Regions from separate parts of the Arthrobacter sp. NPDC080031 genome, predicted to be linked through region 3. Evidence: predicted binding sites of a transcription regulator. Region 3 holds the regulator's gene; each other region holds the start of a gene.
The links. The regulator Rex, encoded in region 3, represses fermentation and respiration genes when NADH is low (regulators of the CRP and FNR family bind a similar motif). The targets are predictions, from matches to a motif close to CTTGTGAANNNNTTCACAAG.
Positions count from the first base shown of each region.

Region 1 (6,797 bases), on a different contig from region 3:
CCGGGCAGGAGGTGCCCAGCGCACCCAGGCGCGGGTGCTCGGCTCCTTCGAGGAACTCCAGGAGACGGGCGTCGTCGCTGAAGTGGCCCACCTGCGGTTTGTCTGCCGAGGCAAGGCCGCGGATCACCGGGGCCAGGGCGGCCGCTTTGGCTTTCCTTTCGGCTTCCGGGAGCGCAGCATAGCCGGGGAGCTTGGCGCCGAAAGGCGCGGCCTTGCCGTTCTGGGCAATGTAGCGTTCGGCCTGCACGATGATCCAGAGGGAGTTGGCCTCGGCTTCCTCACTCGTTTCGCCCCACGCGGTGATGCCGTGGCCGCCCAGGATCGTGCCGATGGCCTGCGGATTGGCTTCCTTGATCGCCGCGATGTCCAGTCCCAGCTGGAACCCGGGCCGCCGCCAGGGAACCCACACGACCTTGTTACCGAAGATCTTGGACGTCAGCGCTTCGCCGTCCACCGCCGTCGCAATCGCGATGCCCGAGTCCGGATGCAGGTGGTCCACGTGCGCGGCGTCGACGAGTCCGTGCATGGCGGTATCGATCGACGGCGCGGCGCCGCCCTTGCCGTGCAGGCAATAATCGAAGGCGGCCACCATTTCGTCTTCGCGCTCGACGCCGGGGTAAACGGACTTGAGTGCCTGCAGCCGGTCCAGGCGCAGGACCGCCAGGTTTTCAGCCTTCAAGGTTCCCAGGTCGCCTCCTGAGCCCTTGACCCAAAGGAGCTCGACGTCCTCCCCGGTGACCGGATCCTTGTCCGTGCCTTTCGCGGAGGTGTTGCCGCCGGCGAAATTCGTGTTCCGTTTGTCCGCGCCGAGGCGGTTGGAACGGGTGATCAGATCTTCAACAGTCTTGTTAGTTGTGTTCTGCATATTCATGCCTAAGCGCCCCATCCGGCTTGCTGGCCGCCCACGCGGTCCTCGTTGATCTTCTTTTGGTAGCCACTGGCCTTGAACGCTGTCATCGGGTCCGCTGGCAGGCCCCGCGATTCGCGCCATTGCGCCAGCATCGGCCGGACGTCCGTGTAGAAGGCATCGTTGAAAATGCCGTTCGCGGCCAGGACATCGCCTTCGCGCTGCGCCTCGGCCAGTGCATCCGTGTCGATGAGGAGTGCGCGGGCGGTCATTTCCTGGACGTTGAGCACGGAGCGGATCTGGCCGGGGATTTTCTCCTCCAGGTTGTGGCACTGGTCCAGCATCAGGGCAACACCTGACTCTTTCCCGAAGCCGCCGCCGCGGATGACCTCGTGCATGATGCGGAACAGCTGGAACGGATCCGCGGCACCGACGATCAAGTCGTCATCAGCGTAGAAGCGCGAATTGAAGTCAAAGGAACCGAGCTTGCCGAGCCGCAACAGCTGCATGACGATGAACTCGATGTTGGTGCCCGGGGCGTGGTGGCCGGTGTCCAGGCAGACGAAGGCCTTCTCCCCCAGCGCCTGTGTCTGGGCGTAAGAGGTGCCCCAGTCCGGAACGTCGGTGTGATAGAAGGCCGGCTCGAAGAACTTGTACTCCAGGACCAGGCGCTGGGTTTCTCCGAGGCCCGCGTAAATCTCCTGCAGGGATTCTGCCAAGCGGTCCTGGCGGCCGCGCATGTCGTCTTGGCCGGGATAGTTGGTTCCGTCAGCCAGCCAGACCTTCAGGTCCCGGGAGCCGGTGGCGTGCATGATGTCGATACACTCCAGGTGGTGCTCGATCGCCCGGCGACGCACGGCAGCGTCGGAGGACGTCAGGGAGCCGTACTTGTATTCATCGTCCTGGAATGTGTTCGAGTTGATCGTCCCCAGCCCCACGCCAATGCTCTCTGCGTACTCGCGCAGGGCGGAGTAATCATCCACCTTGTCCCAAGGGATGTGCAATGCCACGGTCGGGGCAAGGCCGGTCAGTTCGTGGACTTTCGCGGCGTCGGCCAGCTTCTCCTGGATGGTCCGCGGGGTGCCGGGCGTTCCGAACACCTTGAATCGCGTGCCCGAGTTGCCGTAGGCCCAGGAGGGAACCTCGATGGCCAGTTCCCCGAGGCGGCCCAGGGCCGTTTCCATGGTGTTCATGATTGTTCCTTCTGTTGCCTGTGTGTCGTCTTCGAACAGCAGTGCCAGTTCGTCTTGAGTGAATTCTTGAATCGATTCATTTGATGACCTACTCAAACGGTAGGGCCTGCTTCCGTGGCGTGTCAACAGGTAATCCCCGAGATCGCCCCTCGAACCTCGTAATATTGATGAAACGGTTTGATTCGATTCATCAATCGGGAGGTTCAGGGTGCCAAGCGGCCCGGGAGCAAAACTGACAGACGTCGCCGCCCTTGCGCGAGTTTCGGTCGGCACAGTGTCGAATGTCCTCAACCGGCCCGAGCAAGTGTCATTCGACAAGCGGACCCGCGTTCTTGCCGCCATCGAGGAACTGGGATTCGTGCGTAACGAATCAGCCCGCTCGCTGCGGTCCGGATCCACGAGGAGCCTCGGTATGCTGGTCTTGGACGTGCGCAACCCCTTCTTCACGGATGTCGCTTTGGGCGCTGAAAACGTCGCCGAAGAACACAAGCACTCCCTGATCCTGGCCAACAGCGCCGAAAACGCCGGGCGTGAGCAGGCGTATCTGGACCTGTTCGAGCAGCAGCGCGTCCAGGGCGTTTTGATCACTCCGTTCGGACCCGTTTTTCAGCGGCTCGAAAGAATGCGCGAACGGGGCATTCCCTCGGTACTCGTCGACAGGCTGGCAAGCACGGATCAGTTCTGCTCGGTTTCAGTGGACGACGTCGCCGGGGGCGCCGCGGCCCTGGACCATCTCGTCAGCGTCGGTTCGGTACGTCCGGCATTCGTCGGCGGCCCCTTCACGCTGCAGCAGGTCGAGGACCGCTACCGGGGGGCCGCTGACGCGGCCGCGCGAGCGGGCGTCCCGCTTCAACTATTCGAAACGCCCGACCTGAAATTCGAACGCGGCCGGCGGATCGGAGATCTCATGTGGAGTCTCCAACCCGACAAGCGCCCTGACGCGGTATTTGCCGCCAACGATCAATTGGCCCTTGGGCTCTTGCAATCCTTCGCCGCAAACGGGCTCCGTGTGCCAGAGGACATTGCCATCATCGGGTTCGACGACATCGATTTCGCCTCCCAGTCCAGCATCCCGCTCAGCTCCATCAGCCAACCGAGGCAGCTGATCGGCGAGCGTGCCGCCCAGCTGCTGTTCGACGAAATCGACGACGAACCCGGCCACGTGCACAGCCAAGTGGTGTTCACGCCCGAACTCGTGGCGAGGCAGAGCACACTTCGCCGCTAAGCGGAGCCTTTCGGGCCTTCCATTGGCACGAGAGCGCCCTTTTCGGATGAAATGAGGGATATGTAGGTCTCCAGTTGGGACCGCAGCTGATCCGCCGAGTGGTGTTCCGGCGTCAGCGTGGCCGTGATCTGGGCACCGAGAGCGAACGTCATGATCCCGCCAACAATGTCGTCGTCATTCAGTCCCTCTTTTAGTTCTCCAAGCTCCCTGGCTTCGCGGAGCTTGTCGAACAGGGCCTCGCGCCATTGCTCCATCGAGGAATCATGCAAGGCTGCCTTCGCCGGGTCCGTCAGTGCGCGCTGCCAGAAGGCGATCGCGATTCGCGCCTCGTTGAGCCTTTCAGCATCGAGCGGCAAAATTTCATGGCAATAGCTGCGCAAGGCTGTCAGGCCCCGTTGGCCCGCAGTGGAGCCGCTCATGCGGGTATTCGTCTGGTTGAAGACGTGGGCGAAAGCAAACGTCAAGAGATCGTCCTTTGTCGGGAAATACGGCTTGAGCGCGCCGTTGGCAAAGCCTGCTTCCGTTGCTATCTCGCGCATGGTGGCGCCCTCGATCCCCCTGCTGGCGATGATCCGCCACGTGGCTTCGACAAGTTCCAACCGGCGCTTGTCGTGGTCTACGATCTTCGGCACGCTTTCCCCAAATCTTTTTTCTACAACCGTTGTGACTCAGATTACACGATGCTATTCTCTACACACATAGAAAATAAATCGCCACTCACAAAGGCCCTCCATGAGCACAACTTCCTCTCCAGAAATCGCCGAAATGACTGCGTTTGCCGGACCGTCTCCGTTTGCCTTGACCAGCGCCGAAGACATCACGGCGGTCAGGGGCATTTTGGCCGGCGCCGGACTCTTCGACGAATCCATCCGGATCGCCTACCTTGGCCTCCTTGAGCCACCGCGGAATGCGGAGGCTGTGGACCGTAGGTTCAGGGTGTTCCTGCACGACGTTTCTTCTGGTGCAGCACAGGACGTCGTGGTCTCTGTGACACGCCAGGAAGTCGTCTCCAAGGTCGAACTCGACACCTCGGTGACGGGTGAGCTTCCGGTCATCGAAGAGGAATTCGAGGTGGTTGAGGAAGTCCTCGCCCAGGATGAGCGATGGCTCAAGGCGTTGGCTGACCGGAACCTCGATGTCAGCAAGGTCAGGGTCGCTCCCCTGTCAGCCGGGGTCTTCGAGTACCCGGAGGAGAAAGGCCGCCGGATTCTGCGCGGCTTGGCTTTCGTCCAGCAGTTCCCCGGGGACAGCGCCTGGGCCCACCCCGTGGACGGACTGGTTGCCTACGTCGACGTCGTCAGCAAGACGGTCGACCAGGTCTTGGATTTCGGGCCGGTTCCGGTGCCGGAGGAACACGGCAATTTTACGGACCCTGAGCTGACGGGAGCGATGCGCACCACCCAGAAACCGATCCACATCACCCAGCCGGAAGGTCCGAGCTTCACGGTCCGGGACGGCAACCACGTCGAGTGGGAGAAATGGAGCCTGGACATCGGCTTCGATGTCCGGGAAGGCGTCGTTCTCCACAATGTAGCGTTCGACGACGTCGATCGCCGCCGCAGCATCCTCAAACGTGCTTCGATCGCCGAAATGGTCGTGCCTTACGGCGACCCCTCCCCTGTGCGCTCCTGGCAGAACTACTTCGATACCGGCGAATACCTCGTGGGCCAGTACGCCAACTCGCTCGAGCTCGGCTGCGATTGCCTCGGCGAAATCACCTACCTCAGCCCGGTAGTGAGCGACTCGTTCGGCCGCCCACGGGAAATCCGCAACGGAATCTGCATGCACGAGGAAGATTGGAGCATCCTCGCCAAGCACAGCGACCTCTGGAGCGGCGTGAACTACACGCGCCGGAACCGCCGGCTCGTCATCAGTTTCTTCACCACCATCGGCAACTACGACTACGGCTTCTACTGGTACCTCTACCTCGATGGCACCATCGAGTTCGAAGCCAAGGCTACCGGCGTTGTCTTCACGAGCGCCCACCCCGGAAAAGGCTACCCGTACGCCTCGGAGCTCGCCCCGGGCCTGGGGGCTCCCTTCCACCAGCACCTCTTCAGTGCCCGCCTGGACTTCGCCATCGACGGCCTGAGCAACAGGGTCGAGGAAGAGGACGCCGTCCGCGTACCCATGGGAGAAGGAAACGAGCGCGGCAACGCCTTCGCGCGTCGTCGGACTGTCCTCAAGAACGAATCGGAGGCTGTCCGCGAATCCAACATGGCGGCCGGACGGGCCTGGATCATCTCCAATCCCGAATCACTCAACCGCTTGGGCGATCCCGTGGGGTACAAACTCCATGGCCAAGGGCATCCGATGCTCCTGGCCGACCCCCAATCATCCATCGCCCAGCGTGCAGCATTCGCTACGAAGGATCTATGGGTGACGCGCTATGACGAAAACGAGCGCTACCCCAGCGGCGACTTCGTCAACCAGCAATCCGGAGGAGCCGGATTGCCGTCCTACATTGCCCGCAACAGGGACATCGACGGACAAGACATCGTCGTGTGGCACACCTTCGGGCTGACCCACTTCCCCCGCCCCGAGGACTGGCCGATCATGCCGGTCGACACGGTGGGTTTCAAACTGCGCCCCGAAGGCTTCTTCGATCGGAGTCCCGTCCTCGACGTGCCCGCGTCGAAGCCCGCTGAAGGCGGCCACTGCCATATGGAGGCCCAAAAATGAGTTTAACAACCGGGAAAGAGACCACTGAGGTGGGCCACCCGCACCACAATCGACGCCGTCTGGGCGTCCCGGCGGTGACGTTCATGATCATCGCCGCGTCGGCTCCCCTTACCGTCCTTGCCGGCGGCGTCACGACGACGTTTGCCGTCACCGGGGTCACCGGCGTGCCTTTGTCCTTCCTGCTGCTCGGCGCAACCCTCGCCGTTTTCGCCGTCGGCTACGCGGCCATGAGCCGGTACGTCGTCAACGCCGGCGCCTTCTATTCCTACGTGGCGCAAGGCATTTCGCGGCCGGTCGGCGTCGGGGTTTCCATGGTCGCCCTGATGGCTTACAACCTGATGCAAGTCGGCATCTATGGCCTCTTCGGGTTCACCGTCTCGAGCTTGATCAACGAACGCTTCGGCGCCACAGTCCCTTGGTGGATTCCGGTGCTCGTCTGCATCGCCGTCGTGGCGTTCCTCGGCGTGAACCGGGTGGACCTCTCGGCGAAGGTCCTCGGAGTGCTCGTCGGCCTGGAGTTCCTCGTGGTGATTGTCTACGATGTCGTCTCCTTCGTGGTGGCGCCCGAGGGAGTCAGCGGAGCGCCGCTGAGCCCGCAGAGCCTTTTTGTACCGGGCGTCGGAGCGGTCCTCTCCTTCGGCATCGCGGCGTTCATGGGATTCGAGTCGGCCGCGATCTACGGCGAGGAAAGCAAGGACCCCAAGCACACCGTCGCGCGGGCCACGTACACCGCCGTGGCCATCATCGCCGTGTTCTATGCGGTTTCCTCCTGGGCCATGGCCGTTGGCACGGGACCGTCCGCGGTGGTCGACGCATCCGCAAAACAAGGACCGGACCTGATGTTCGGCTT
Region 1 is NZ_JBFBLA010000017.1:44,803-51,599, reverse strand. It holds gene AB0323_RS15150 (bifunctional aldolase/short-chain dehydrogenase) at 1-865, opposite strand, end outside; gene rhaI (L-rhamnose isomerase) at 874-2,040, opposite strand; gene AB0323_RS15140 (LacI family DNA-binding transcriptional regulator) at 2,249-3,265, shown strand; gene AB0323_RS15135 (TetR/AcrR family transcriptional regulator) at 3,262-3,897, opposite strand; gene AB0323_RS15130 (primary-amine oxidase) at 4,031-5,947, shown strand; gene AB0323_RS15125 (APC family permease) at 5,944-6,797, shown strand, end outside.
Region 1: rhaI (L-rhamnose isomerase) is a predicted target of Rex. The motif match lies at 2,118-2,137, and genes of this name have one in related genera.

Region 2 (6,797 bases), on a different contig from region 3:
GGCCGCCAACTCCAAAAGAGACCCCAACTGGATGACCCGGTCCTCGGAGATGTCACCCGCTGCGTGTGCGGCTTTGGCTTCGTCAAGCAGGCGCTGGGCTTCCTTAAGGTTGGCGCGCGCCACGTCCAGTGCGTGCTCCAGGGTTGTTTCATGTTCCAGAATCTTTTCGCTTTCCATGCGTCCATTCTGGTCAGGTTTCCCGGCTGATACCAGCGCATCAGCCGGGAATACCCTGTGTCTTTCCCGGCCTTGGCCAGGGCAGGCTAGACCGCTGCCGGCTCCAACGATGCCTTCGGCTCCAGGCCAACGGAGACGCTGCGTGCCGGGAACGACGGCGGGTTCACGCCGGCCATTTCCTCCATGACGCGCACTACCTGGCAGGAGTAGCCGAATTCGTTGTCGTACCAGACGTACACCACGAGGTTCTTGTCGTTGGCGATGGTGGCCAGGCCGTCCACGATGCCCGCACGGCGGGAGCCGACGAAGTCCGTGGAGACGACCTCGGGCGAGTCGATGAAGTCGATCTGCTTGCGCAGTTCCGAGTGCAGGGACATCTCGCGAAGGTAGTTGTTGACTTCATCCTTCGTGGTTCCCTTTTCAAGGTTCAGATTCAGGATGGCCATCGACACGTCCGGGGTGGGAACGCGGATCGCGTTGCCGGTCAGCTTGCCCTGCAGTTCCGGGAGGGCCTTCGCCACCGCCTTGGCCGCACCTGTTTCGGTGATCACCATGTTCAGGGCAGCCGAGCGGCCGCGGCGGTCGCCCTTGTGGAAGTTGTCGATCAGGTTCTGGTCGTTCGTGAACGAGTGGACGGTTTCCACGTGTCCGTGGATGACGCCGAACTTGTCGTTGAGTGCCTTGAGCACGGGAGTGATCGCATTGGTGGTGCAGGATGCTGCCGTAATGATCTTGTCCGTGTCCTCGATGGAGGAGTGGTTGATGCCGTGGACGATGTTCTTCAGCTCGCCCTTGCCCGGAGCCGTGAGCAGCACGCGCGCGACGCCTTTGCTCTGCAGGTGCTGGGACAGGCCCTCGGCGTCGCGCCAGCGGCCCGTGTTGTCAACCACGAGGGCATCCTTGATCCCGAAGGCCGTGTAGTCGACCGTGGAGGGGTTGTCCGAGTAGATGACCTGGATCTGGACACCGTTGGCCGTGATCGTGTTTGCGGCCTCGTCCACGCGGATGGTGCCTTCAAAGGAACCGTGCACGGAGTCGCGCCGCAGCAGGCTGGCGCGCTTGACGAGGTCGTTCTCGGCTCCCTTGCGGACCACGATGGCGCGCAGGCGCAGGCCGTGCCCGCCGCCGGCCTTTTCGATCAGGAGGCGGGCCAGCAGGCGGCCGATGCGGCCGAAACCGTAAAGCACGACGTCGGTGCTGGTCCGGTCGTCCGCGCCGCGGCGCCCCACAACCTCGGCAAGTTCGGCACGGAGGAAGTCTTCCAAGGGCGTGCCCGGGGCCTCGGCCTTGTACTTCTCGTTCAGGCGGGCGATGTCGATCGCGGCGGCCCCGAGTTCAAGTTCGGCCAGCGTGTTCAGTAGCGGCGCGGTTTCCTCGAGCCGGAGTTCGTCCTTGCTCATCCGGCGCGCAAAACGGTGGGCTTTCAGGATGTTCATCGACGACTTGTTGATGAGGCTGCGCCCGTGGATGCTCGTGACCACGTTGTTCTCACGGTACAGCCGGCCGATCACCGGAATCATGGCCTCGGCCAGCGCTTCGCGGCCCATCCACGTATCAAGACAAGAATCTGATGACTGGCTCACAGAACTACCTTCCTAGGGTCAGCTACATACGTCCTCGTACGTAGATGGCGGCCGCCCGGAGTAATCCTGCGGCACTGGCATCGGCGGGACTTCGGTCTGCCCGGACACCTCAAACGCTGCAAAGAAAAACCGCCGGCTGCGAACGCAGAACCGGCGGTGGAACTTCTACGTTCACTGTCCATTCTAAGGTCTGGCACGGGAGGCTTTGGCCGCCGGAACGCGTGAATTCACTCACACACACGGCTGAGGGATGGGTTGACCGATACGCCGGGTTCTGTGCTCCCGCGCCGTTGCCGGCGAAGGAGTGGCGACCATCCATCTACGAACGCCGTTGCCGACGCCCTCCAGCGGCCTACCCGGACACTCGAGCGAGCAGCCCTCAATCGTGTCCTGTCTGGCCTTGCTCCGGGTGGGGTTTACCTAGCCTCCCTGGTCACCCAGGGAGCTGGTGGTCTCTTACACCACCGTTTCACCCTTACCCGCTGCCTGCCTGTGCTGGCACAAGCAAACGCGGGCGGTCTGTTCTCTGTGGCACTGGCCTGCGGGTTACCCCGAGTGGGCGTTACCCACCACCCTGCCCTGTGGAGCCCGGACGTTCCTCGAGCCACTTGCGTGGCGCGCGGCCGCCTAGCCAACCCATCCGCCCTACAGTCTACCGGCGTCGGGCCCTGCACCCCGACCAGTCAACGGTCCCGGCAATGCGGCTAATATCGACTGGTGCTGATTCTGCTGCCGCCTTCCGAAGGCAAGACCCCCGCGGTGAGGGGCTCCGCCCTCGATTGGGAGTCCTTGAGCTTTCCCGAACTCAACAGTTACCGGGCCAAGGTGCTCGACGCGCTCGGCCTGGTCAGCGCGCATGAGGACGCCCTCGCCCTGTTGGGGGTGGGCGCATCCTTGAAGGACGACGTCGAACGCAATACCCGGCTCCACGCCGAACCCGCAGCCCCTGCCCATCAGGTGTATTCCGGTGTCCTATACGACGCGCTCGGCTACCAGACCCTGACAGCGGCACAGCGCCGCAAGGCGGTGGAGTCGATCCTCGTCGTATCCGCCCTGTGGGGCGCCATCGGCTTCGGCGACCGCGTGCCCGCCTACCGTTTGTCCATGGGAACGGCACTGCCCGACGTCGGGCGCCTCGCGTCGTTCTGGAAACCGCAGCTTACGCAGGCCCTCGCCTCCCGGGTGGAGGGCGAGCTGCTGGTGGACTGCCGCTCCAGCACATACGCCGCGGCGTGGGCTCCGCCCGTGGCGCAGACTGTCTCCGTCAACGTCTTTTCCGAGTCCAATGGCAAACGCACGGTCGTCAGCCACTTCGCCAAGCACACCCGCGGCGAACTGGCCCGGCACTTGCTCAGCCGTCGGGGCAAGGCACCGGGGACGCCCGAACAGCTTCTCAAGGCCGCCTCGGAAATCTGGACAGCGGAGTTGACGGAAGGCACGGCGCGCAAGCCGCACACCCTCAGCATCATCCTGCCCAACTAACTAGCAGTAGGTGTCGTTTACGGCCCTGAAAACGACATTAACTGCGTGGGCCCACGCCGCCAGGGTTCCCTGGCCGAGCTTGCGAGGCGAGGGGGGCGGTGGGGATCAGTTGGGTGGGAAACAGGCGGTTAGTTCCACTCGGCGGAGCGCACCAGGATGCAGCCGGAATCGGGGCAGAACACGATCTCGTCTTCGGCAGCGGCTTGGACCTCGGCGAGGTCGCCCGGGCTGAGCGTCATTCCCGAGCCTTCGGACTTGCCGTGGAACAGCCGGGCGGCCCCCACCCCGCGCTTGGCGAGGGTCTTTTCGTAGATGGCAAGCATCCCGGCGTCGAGCCCTTCGGCGAAGGCGGTCCGCTGAGCGCGCACATCCTCCTCTTCGGCAACAATCTCGGCGATCGCGGCGTCCAGCTCGGCACGGATCCCGGAGAAAGAACCCTGGATGTCATCGACGATCTGCTGTTGCGCGGCTTGGCGCTCCCTGAGTCCGTCCAGGCGTTCCAGGATTTCCAGTTCGACATCTTCAAGGTCAGAGCGGCGCTTGTTCAGCGACGCGATGTCGCTTTGCAGCGCAACGAGATCCTTGGACAGTCCCGTCCCGCTGTTCAGCCGCGCTTCGTCCCGCTCAATGCGGCTGGCCACTTGCTCGACGTCTGCCTCTGACTTGCGCAGCTCTGTTTCGGCGTCGTGGACGGCAAGTTTCGCGGTCCCGAGAGCCCCGTTGGCCACGCTGAGGGCGTCCTGGAGATCGGTGATGCGGGGGTCGGTCTCCAACGTGCGACGGCGGTTCGCCAAGGATTTGAGCTTCGCATCCAACCCCTGCAGTTCGAGCAATTTCAACTGTTCCGCCGGTGCTGCCTTGGCCACGCTTACCTCCGCTTGATCGTGCCGGGGTTGATGTTCAGCCCCAGCCAGGCCTTGGGCCTGCTTGTCTCGACTCTAGCGCCTGGGGTGCTCCCCTGCCTCGCTTAGCCGGGAGTCAGAATGAAGTCCCAGGGATCGCTGTTGGTGGAAGCTACCCGGATCTCGACGTCATGGCCCTGGTCAGCGAGCACATTGCCGAGCGCTTCGGCCGCCGCGGGCAGCCACAGCCACTCGCTCGCGAAATGCGACACGTCAACGAGGTACGGCCTGCCGTCAACGGCAGCTTCGCGGGCCTCGGATGCCGGGTGGTGCCGCATATCCGCGGTGACGTAGATGTCTGCCTCGCTGGCGCGGACGGCGTCGAAGAGACTGTCTCCCGCTCCCCCGCAGACGGCCACACGGCGCACGAGTCCATCCTTGTCCCCGGCGACGCGCACGCCGCCGGCCACTGAGGGCAGGATCTCGAATACCCGCGCGGCGAAATCTCCCAGGGTCATGACCTCGGGCAGGTCGCCGACCCGGCCGATGCCCTCTTCCGGCAGGCCGTGGGCCGCAGGAGCCAGGGGCACAACGTTGTCCAGTCCAAACGCGTCAGCGAGGACATCGGAAACGCCGCCGACGGCGGAGTCCCCGTTGGTGTGCACGGTCAACAACCCGGTACCGGACTCAATGAGCCGGTGGACAGCAAGGCCCTTGGCACTCGTGGCGGCAACGGAGGTGACGCCCTTGAGCAGCAAAGGATGGTGCGTAACGAGGAGCTCGGCACCCCATTCAATGGCTTCTTCAATGGCGGCGAGTGTCGGATCCACAGCGAACATGACCTTGGTGACGGTGGCGGTTGGCCGTCCGACTACCAGTCCTACCTCGTCCCATTCCTCGGCGAGCGATTCCGGCCAGAGCTCCTCCGCTGCCAAGAGGACCTGACCGAGCGTAGGGGTGCTGGCTTTCGGAGTTCCGGCTGCGCCATTCTCCGGTTCTTCGCCGGATCCTGTATCTGCAACCGAGGTGTTCACAGCTTCCATGCATTACATTCTTGCGCATCCGGCGGCCAAGTCGCGCTTGCCGCAACCGGACGGTTCGAGATTCCTGCCACTGGGCCGGTCCGCGCCGTCACAGTCCCGTAAGGTTGTGCGGGAATCATCCGTGACTCCCGGCCATTGAAGAGATCATGAAAACTTTTGTACTTGGCGGAGGCTGCTTCTGGTGCCTCGACGCTGTCTACCAGAAGACCAAGGGAGTCAGTTCCGTGGTTTCCGGCTACACGGGCGGGCATATCCGCAATCCTGACTATTACGATGTGTGCTCCGGAATGACGGGCCACGCGGAGGTCGTCGCCGTGACTTTCGACGAGGACATCATTCCGGCGGACATTATCCTTGACATGTTCTTTGCACTGCACGATCCCACCACGCTCAACCGCCAGGGCTACGACGTCGGAACCCAGTACCGTTCCTCGATGTTCTACACCACCACGGAAGAAAAGATCCTTTTCGAGGAAGCCATCCTGCGGAACCAGAAACTGTGGTCCAAGCCGATTGTGACCGAGGTCAGCAGGCTGCCGGAATTCTACGAGGCCGAATCCATCCACCAGGACTACTACGCCAAGTTCCCGGAGCAAGGCTATTGCCAGGTGATCATTAACCCCAAGCTCGCCAAGGCCAGGAAATATTACTCTTCGTGGCTCCGCGCGTAGCAGCGTGTAGCACCGCTCGTTAGGCTGACCTCAGCAGTAGCTATTTCAGCGAATTCAGAGAATAGGCATGATTACATGGCACGGATCTACGACGACGTCACCCAGCTGATCGGCGGAACCCCCCTGGTCCGCTTGAACAGGCTCACCGAAGGCTTGGATGCCACGGTTGCCGTGAAGCTGGAGTTCTACAACCCCGCCAATAGCGTCAAGGACCGCATCGGCGTCGCGATCGTCGATGCTGCCGAGAAGTCCGGTGCGCTGAAGCCCGGTGGCACGATCGTCGAGGGAACCTCCGGCAACACCGGCATCGCGCTGGCCCTGGTCGGCGCGGCGCGCGGTTACAAGGTCATCCTGACCATGCCGGAGACCATGTCCACCGAGCGCCGTGTCATGCTGCGCGCTTACGGCGCTGAGATTGTCCTGACTCCCGGCTCCGAAGGCATGCGCGGTGCCGTCGAAAAGGCCCAGGAAATTGTCGCCAACACGGAAAACTCCGTCTGGGCCCAGCAGTTCGCCAACGAGGCAAATCCGGAGATCCACCGCACAACTACTGCCGAGGAAATCTGGGCGGACACCGAGGGCGGCGTGGACATCTTCGTCGGCGGAGTCGGCACGGGCGGCACCATCACCGGCGTCGGGCAGGTCCTGAAGGAGCGCAAGCCGGAGATCCAGATCGTGGCCGTCGAGCCCAAGGACTCCCCCATCCTGAATGGCGGCGCCCCCGGCCCGCACAAGATCCAGGGCCTGGGTGCGAACTTCATCCCGGAAATCCTGGACACCAACGTCTATGACGAGGTTCTCGACGCAACCCTCGAGGATTCGGTGGCCACCGCACGCGCCCTTGGCACCAAGGAGGGCATCCTGGGCGGCATCTCTGCCGGCGCAGCCGTCTGGGGTGCACTGCAGCTCGCGAAGCGTCCGGAGAACAAGGACAAGCTCATCGTGGCAATCGTTCCCGACTTCGGCGAACGTTACATCTCCACCGTGCTTTTTGACGAT
Region 2 is NZ_JBFBLA010000014.1:18,563-25,359, reverse strand. It holds gene AB0323_RS13250 (hypothetical protein) at 1-177, opposite strand, end outside; gene AB0323_RS13245 (glyceraldehyde-3-phosphate dehydrogenase) at 264-1,760, opposite strand; RNA gene rnpB (RNase P RNA component class A) at 2,008-2,399, opposite strand; gene AB0323_RS13235 (peroxide stress protein YaaA) at 2,478-3,242, shown strand; gene AB0323_RS13230 (C4-type zinc ribbon domain-containing protein) at 3,371-4,108, opposite strand; gene AB0323_RS13225 (Nif3-like dinuclear metal center hexameric protein) at 4,210-5,127, opposite strand; gene msrA (peptide-methionine (S)-S-oxide reductase MsrA) at 5,274-5,798, shown strand; gene cysK (cysteine synthase A) at 5,874-6,797, shown strand, end outside.
Region 2: AB0323_RS13245 (glyceraldehyde-3-phosphate dehydrogenase) is a predicted target of Rex. The motif match lies at 1,979-1,998, and genes of this name have one in related genera.

Region 3 (6,797 bases):
ATCAACTACTATTTATCCATGCGAACGCACGAGCTCGTCCTGAGTTGGATCGAAAAGCAATTGTCCGAGGGACGATTGGTGCTTGGTGGACGGCTTCCCGCTGAGCGTGCGCTGGCCGAGCAGTTGGAAGTCTCGCGGACGTCGGTCCGCGAAGCCATCCGGATCCTGGAAGCCATGGGCGTGGTGCGGGCAGGTGTCGGCTCCGGCAAGGATGCCGGGACTGTGGTCATCGCGGAACCGGCCACGGCCCTAGGCTCCGCGCTCCGCCTCCATGTGGCCACGCAGCATTTGCCGATCGCCGACATCGTGGAAACGCGGGTCCTGCTCGAATCATGGGCGGTGTCCCGCGCCAAGGCCGACGCCCCCGAACTCGGGGAAGCAGCGAGGCTCCTGGACGAAATGGAGGCGAGTTCCGCCGTCGACGACTTCCTCGCGCTGGACGTCGCCTTCCACCTGGCGCTGGCGGAAGCCGCCGGAAATGCGGTGGTGAGCACCATCATGGGATCGCTCCGGGAAGCGATTGAGGGTTACGCCGCGGCGCTCACGGCAAACCTGCCGGATTGGGATAGCACCGTGCGGCGCCTGCGGTCCGAGCACCGCGCCATTTTGGCGGCGGTGAACGACGCCGACGGCGGACAGGCAGCGACCCTCGTTGCCGCACACATACTGGGGTACTACCGGGAGGCAGGGCTGGGGCAGATCCCTGCGGAACCTAGGCCTTGACGGGTCCGGTGCTGCCCCTGAGTTCAATCCGCGGCGGGAAGTAGTTCGTGGGGGAGGCGGCGTCGTTGGTCTGGATCTGCTCCCGCATGCGGCGCCACGCAAGGTCCCCGAGGTCGGAGATCGGCACGGCTGCGGTGGTCAGCGGAGGCATGGTGTACCGGGCGAAGGGCATGTCATCGAAACCCGTGAGCGACAAGTCTTCCGGCACGCGGATCCCGCGCTGGCTTAGTCCGCTCAAGAGGCCCATCGCCGCGACGTCGTTGAAGACGAGTATCCCTGTGGCACCGCATGAGGCGACCGCATCGCTTGACTCGAACCCGGCGTCGAACGTGTTGCCTCCGGGAATGAACTGCAATTCGATGTTCGGGAATTCGGCCGTGAACTTCTCAAGCCCGCGCAGGCGCTGCACGTTGGACCCGCTGCGGTCCGGTCCCGTCAGGTAGGCCAGTTTGCGATGGCCCAGCTCCACCAGATGGGCGGCGAGCTCCTGGATGCCTTGGCCGTAGTCCACCACGAGGCTGGGAGTCGGCACCGACTCGGTGGTCCGGTTGATGAGGACGAGCGGATAGAGCGTGGGGGCGAGTTCCTCCAGTTCCGCGTCGCTCATGCGGGGGGCGCAAAGAACGACGCCGTCGCATCGCCTCCGCGCTTCCCCGGCCAGGATCGCTTCTTCGCTGGAGACCTCGGAGGAGTCCGCGATCAACACGCGGTAGCCGTCGCGGGCCGCGGCAATACTGAGTCCGCGGAGAATGGCCTGGAACGTGGGGTTGGACAGGTCCGGCACCACGATTCCGATAGTGTCGGTTTTCCCCAGGGCCAGGCTGCGGCCCACCGGGTTCGGCTTGTACTTCAGCTCCAAGGCGGCAGCCCGCACGCGAGCAGCAATGTCCGCGTCCACGGTTGTATTTCCGTTCATGACGCGGGAAACCGTGGCATGCGAAACACCGGCCATGGATGCCACATCTGCGATGCCCACCCGCCGGGTGTTCCTTCTGCCTGGCATGGTTTCCTTCCTTGAGTTGCGGCCGTCCTGCTCCAACGCGGCGCCAACAATTGTTCTGAGGTGAAGTTTATAGTGCGTGGGGAAACGGTTTCCCTTGATGTCGTTGCATTTCGATTTGCGGGCATCCGGAGCCTGACGCTATGGTCTGGCTATGACTAACCGTTGGTATGCGTATTTTTCGTTGGCTCTGGAGGGGCCCGCGTCTAACTGACACGCATCCAACTTTCCTTCAGAGCCAGCAGGGCAGAGATCATTCTCTGCCCTTCGCCATTTCCAGGCGGGCTCTGAGTAGGGTCCGCACCTTTTCGGAACAGGACCCTTTCATGACCAGCATCGCCGCAGAGCCCACCACACATAACGTCGACGTCGAGGATGCCGGCGCCCAGTCGACGTCGAACCTTCGCGTCAGCCGGTTCGAGCCGCTCCCCACGCCGCAGGAAATCAGCGCCGAATTGCCGCTCGACGCGAGGTCCGCCGCCGTCGTCGAGCGCGGGCGTGATGGGGTCCGCGCCATCATGGACGGCGTGGACGATCGCCTTCTGGTGATCGTGGGCCCGTGCTCCATCCACGATCCGAAGGCCGGCCTGGAATACGCACGCAGGCTGGTCAGCCAGGCGGAGAAGCACAAGGAAGACCTTCTGATCGTCATGCGGGCGTACTTCGAGAAGCCGCGCACCACGGTGGGCTGGAAGGGCCTCATCAACGATCCCCACCTCGACGGCAGCCATGACATCGCGGCCGGGCTCCGTGCGTCGCGTGGATTCCTGCAGCAAGTCACGGGACTCGGCTTGCCGACGGCCACCGAGTTCCTGGAGCCCATCAGTCCGCAATACATGGCCGACCTCGTGGCGTGGGGCGCCATCGGTGCACGGACCACCGAAAGCCAGATCCACCGTCAGCTCGCCTCCGGCCTGTCCATGCCGATTGGCTTCAAGAACGGGACCGACGGCGACCTCCAGGTAGCGATCGATGCCTGCGGTGCCTCTGCCGCACCCCAGGCGTTCCTGGGGATCGACGGCGATGGCCGCGCCGCCCTGGTGGCGACTTCGGGCAACCCGGACACGCACGTGATCCTGCGCGGTGGCCGCAAGGGTCCTAACTACGCCGCCGACCAGGTTGCTGCCGCCTCGGAGAAGCTTGGGGCGAAGGGGCTGAATCCGCGGCTGATCGTTGACGCGAGCCATGCCAACAGCGGTAAGAGCCACCATCGCCAGGCCGAAGTCGCCTTGGAAATCGGTGCGCAATTGGAAGACGACGTTGATTCGCCGATCGCCGGAGTCATGCTGGAGAGCTTCCTTGTCGGCGGGGCGCAGAACCTGGATGTGGAGCGGCAGTCGGCTGGCGAGCAGGAGCTGGTGTACGGCCAGAGCGTCACCGACGCGTGCATGGAATGGGACGTCACGGTGTCGGTCCTGAACCAGTTGGCAGCCTCGGCCCGCAAGCGTCGGATCGCCGCCTCCAGCTAAAGGAAACGTAGCCTCCACTTCGCCGAAAGACTTTCACTTTGGTACCAGCAGCCTCTAGAGTATCTAGCACATGGTTGTTTGATGGCTCAGCATCGGCACACCAGGTAATGAATGCTGGGGTTCGCCGCTAACCGCTGAGAGCAAAGGAATATGGAGAAATGTCCGCAGAGACTAACTTCTCGAACGCGCGTTTCATGACAGTGGCTGAAGTTGCCGAAGTCCTCCGGGTTTCCAAAATGACCGTGTACCGTCTGGTCCACTCGGGAGAATTGCCGGCCGTCCGATTTGGACGATCATTCCGTGTCCCCGAAGATGCAGTGAGCCAGTACCTCAAGGGCGCGGTCGTCGACGGACACTCGGAGACGGCTTGAGTCTAGCTTGGTCCCCAAAGGGCCGGCGGTCATTGGGTGCCCCCGATAGGCGGTACCCTGTTAAGGAACGTTTTACGTCATTGTAAGAATCTGTCAGTTGTAAAGTCTGTTGCTCAGTTCAAGGACCTCACCCAGCAGACAGAGTCTCAATCTAGTTTGGTTAGGAACTTACGTGGGTTCAGTTATTAAGAAGCGCCGCAAGCGTATGGCAAAGAAGAAGCACCGCAAACTGCTTCGTAAGACCCGCCACCAGCGTCGCAATAAGAAGTAGAGATACTTCCTACAGCGTGAATGCCCGTTGCCTCCCGAGGCGGCGGGCATTTTTGCGTCATCCCCCGGAGACGCTCGCTCAGGTATGTGGTCGTTTTGGGGACGCTCGCTCACGTATGTGGGTCGTTTCGACGACGCTCGCTCACGTATGGGCCATATGCCGGGGGACCACCTTCATCTCGAGCGCGGGGATGGATCTCGAGGCTTTCGTCATAAGTGAGCGAGGGTCGCTGGTGGGGCGGCTATAGGTGAGCGAGCGTCGCCGGTGGGGCGGCTATAGGTGAGCGAGCGTCGCCGGTGGGGCGGCTATAGGTGAGCGAGCGTTGCTGGTGGGGCGGCTATAGGTGAGCGAGCGTCGCTGGTGGGGCGGCTATAGGTGAGCGAGGGTTGCCTGCTCAGGCCCTCGGGCTGCGGAACTTGGAGAAACCCCGCCATAAACCGTAGACGGCGCCACCGACTGTCGCGGCCTTGAGGCCGAGCGTGGCTGCCCGGCGGCCGGAACGGAAGTCGTAAACGGGCCAGTTGTTTTCCCGCGCATGGCGGCGAAGCCCGGCGTCGGGGTTGATGCACACCGGGTGGCCCACCAAAGTGAGCAGCGGGATGTCGTTATGTGAATCGCTGTATGCCCAGCAGCGCTTCAGGTCCAGGCCTTCTTCGTCCGCTACGCGCTGCACCGCCACGGCCTTGGCTGGCCCGTGGAGGATCTCGCCCACCAGCCGGCCAGTGTAGGCGCCGTCCGCAACTTCGCCCACGGTGCCCAAAGCGCCCGTCAGGCCTAGCCGTGTGGAAATGACGGTGGCGACTTCGATGGGCGTGGCGGTCACGAGCCAGACCTTCCGGCCGACACGAAGGTGCTGCTCTGCCAGGGCCTTGGTACCGGGCCAGATCCGCGACTCGATCATCTCGTCGTAGACTTCTTCGCCCAACTCCTTGATATCGGACACCTTGATACCGGCAGCGAGGATCAGCGCGGAATCCCGGACGGAGTGGACATCCTCCATTTTTTCGCCGCGCAGGACGAACTTGAACTGCTTCCAGGCAAATCCAGCGGCTTGGGAGAGCGTGAAGGCCTTGCGTTCATACATCTTCCGGGCGACGTGGAAGAGGCTGGCACCCTTCATCAGGGTGTTGTCGACGTCGAAGAATGCGGCTTCGCCGTGTTGCTGCGTTGCAGCCGGCGCGGTGGCCACAACGGCGTTCTTCTCGACGGGCATGCCTTGAGTCTAGTCAATCGCCCGGCCCCCTGCCGTTCGCGACGGCTGTACCGACGCTAAAGCGATACCGTTGAAGCATGCCAAATCCCGACGTCGTACTCCTCACCAAAGCTGACTGCCACCTTTGCGCCGCGGCGCGTGACGCCGTCGAACGCGTGACTTCAAGCCTTGGCCTCACGTGGACTGAACAGTCGATCGACACCGACCCGGTACTGCGCGAGCGCTACGCCGAGGAGATCCCGGTGGTGTTCGTGGACGGAATCCAGCGGGATTTCTGGAAAATCGACGAGGCACGATTGGTGCGGGTGCTGAAGAAGGCCATCGCCGCCTGAACATGCGTGCAGAGCTTTGTTGGCAATAGAGTGGGAAAACAAAGCGACGCAATGGAGAAGAACGTGACTGCGCTGGAACCGTCCGCCGAAGCCGTACACGGGGACAAGGACTCTGCCGCGAAGCAGATACCGCCCGCGGCTGTGGCCCGGATGACGCTTTACCTGCGCGCTCTGAACTCCCTGCTGGGCGAAGGCGTGGAACGGGTTTCCTCCGAGGCATTGGCCGAGGCATCGGGAGTCAGTTCATCCACTTTGCGCAAAGACCTCTCCTACGTCGGCTCCTATGGAACGCGTGGCGTGGGATACGAGGTCCAGTACCTGAGCCGGCACATCGCGGCGGCGCTTGGCCTGACCCACGACTGGAAAGTGGCCATTGTGGGCGCCGGAAACCTTGGCAAAGCCTTGGCACGGTACGGAGGATTCGAATCGCGCGGTTTCGACGTGGTGGCGATCCTCGACGCCGATCCCATGGTCATCGGGAACGAAGTCGGCTGGCTGCGGGTCAGCGACGTCGCCAATCTTGAAACGGTCCTTCAGCGGACCGGCACCAACATGGTTGTCCTCGCCCTCCCGGCTGCAGTGGCACAGGATGTCTGCGACCGCGTGATCAGCGCGGGTATCCGCAGCATCCTCAGCTTTGCTCCTGTGCTGTTGCAGGTTCCGCCGTATGTGAACCTGCGCAAGGTGGACATGGCCACTGAGCTTCAAATCCTGGCGTATCACGCACAACGGGCGCAGACTCCGCGCCAGGCCCTCTAGGCCAAGCCGGGTCTGCGCCCGTTGGTGGATTTGCTTTCAGCTATTGGCCCTGCAGCCATGCGCCGTCTGGTTTTGCGGCCGTAATGCGCTGTCCTTAGCGGCCGTAAGGCGCCTGGCCGTAGGGGTTCGCGAATGGCTGGGCTTTCCGGAAATACGGCGCCGAGGCCGGCAAGTACAGCAGCACGATCGCGGCGATGCCCAAGAGGATGGTGATGGTGCCCATGCCGATCTGGGTCAGGCCCAGCAAGGAAATTGCGGCAAAGACCGTGCCCAGGATGCGGGCCCAGTTCTTCCCCTTGCGGACATTGAACGCGACCAGTGCGTAGAGCCCGGCAAAGATCACCGAGAAGATAACCAGGCCGGTCACCAAAATGTTGATGAAGCTGGTGGTGTCTATGCCAGATGCGTTGGCACCCTGCCCCGCCAATGCCTGATCCATCATGCTCTTGCCCGCGGGAGAGTTCAGCGTAGCGATGGTGAACGGAATACCGATCAAGGTCAGCAAACCGGCTGCAAGCATGAGCCAGAAGGAGATGTTGACCAGCTGCGGGACTCCGGATGTCGCGGCGGGCTGCTGGCTCGGCCAAGTGACCGGTCCGCCCTGGCCGTACTGCGGGACGGAAGGCTGGCCGTACTGCGGCTGCTGAGGTGCCTGCTGG
Region 3 is NZ_JBFBLA010000031.1:33,320-40,116, forward strand. It holds gene AB0323_RS20670 (FCD domain-containing protein) at 19-723, shown strand; gene AB0323_RS20675 (LacI family DNA-binding transcriptional regulator) at 713-1,726, opposite strand; gene AB0323_RS20680 (3-deoxy-7-phosphoheptulonate synthase) at 2,050-3,192, shown strand; gene AB0323_RS20685 (helix-turn-helix domain-containing protein) at 3,351-3,563, shown strand; gene AB0323_RS20690 (AURKAIP1/COX24 domain-containing protein) at 3,736-3,834, shown strand; gene AB0323_RS20695 (HAD-IB family hydrolase) at 4,229-5,047, opposite strand; gene AB0323_RS20700 (glutaredoxin family protein) at 5,125-5,379, shown strand; gene AB0323_RS20705 (redox-sensing transcriptional repressor Rex) at 5,443-6,138, shown strand; gene AB0323_RS20710 (hypothetical protein) at 6,233-6,797, opposite strand, start outside.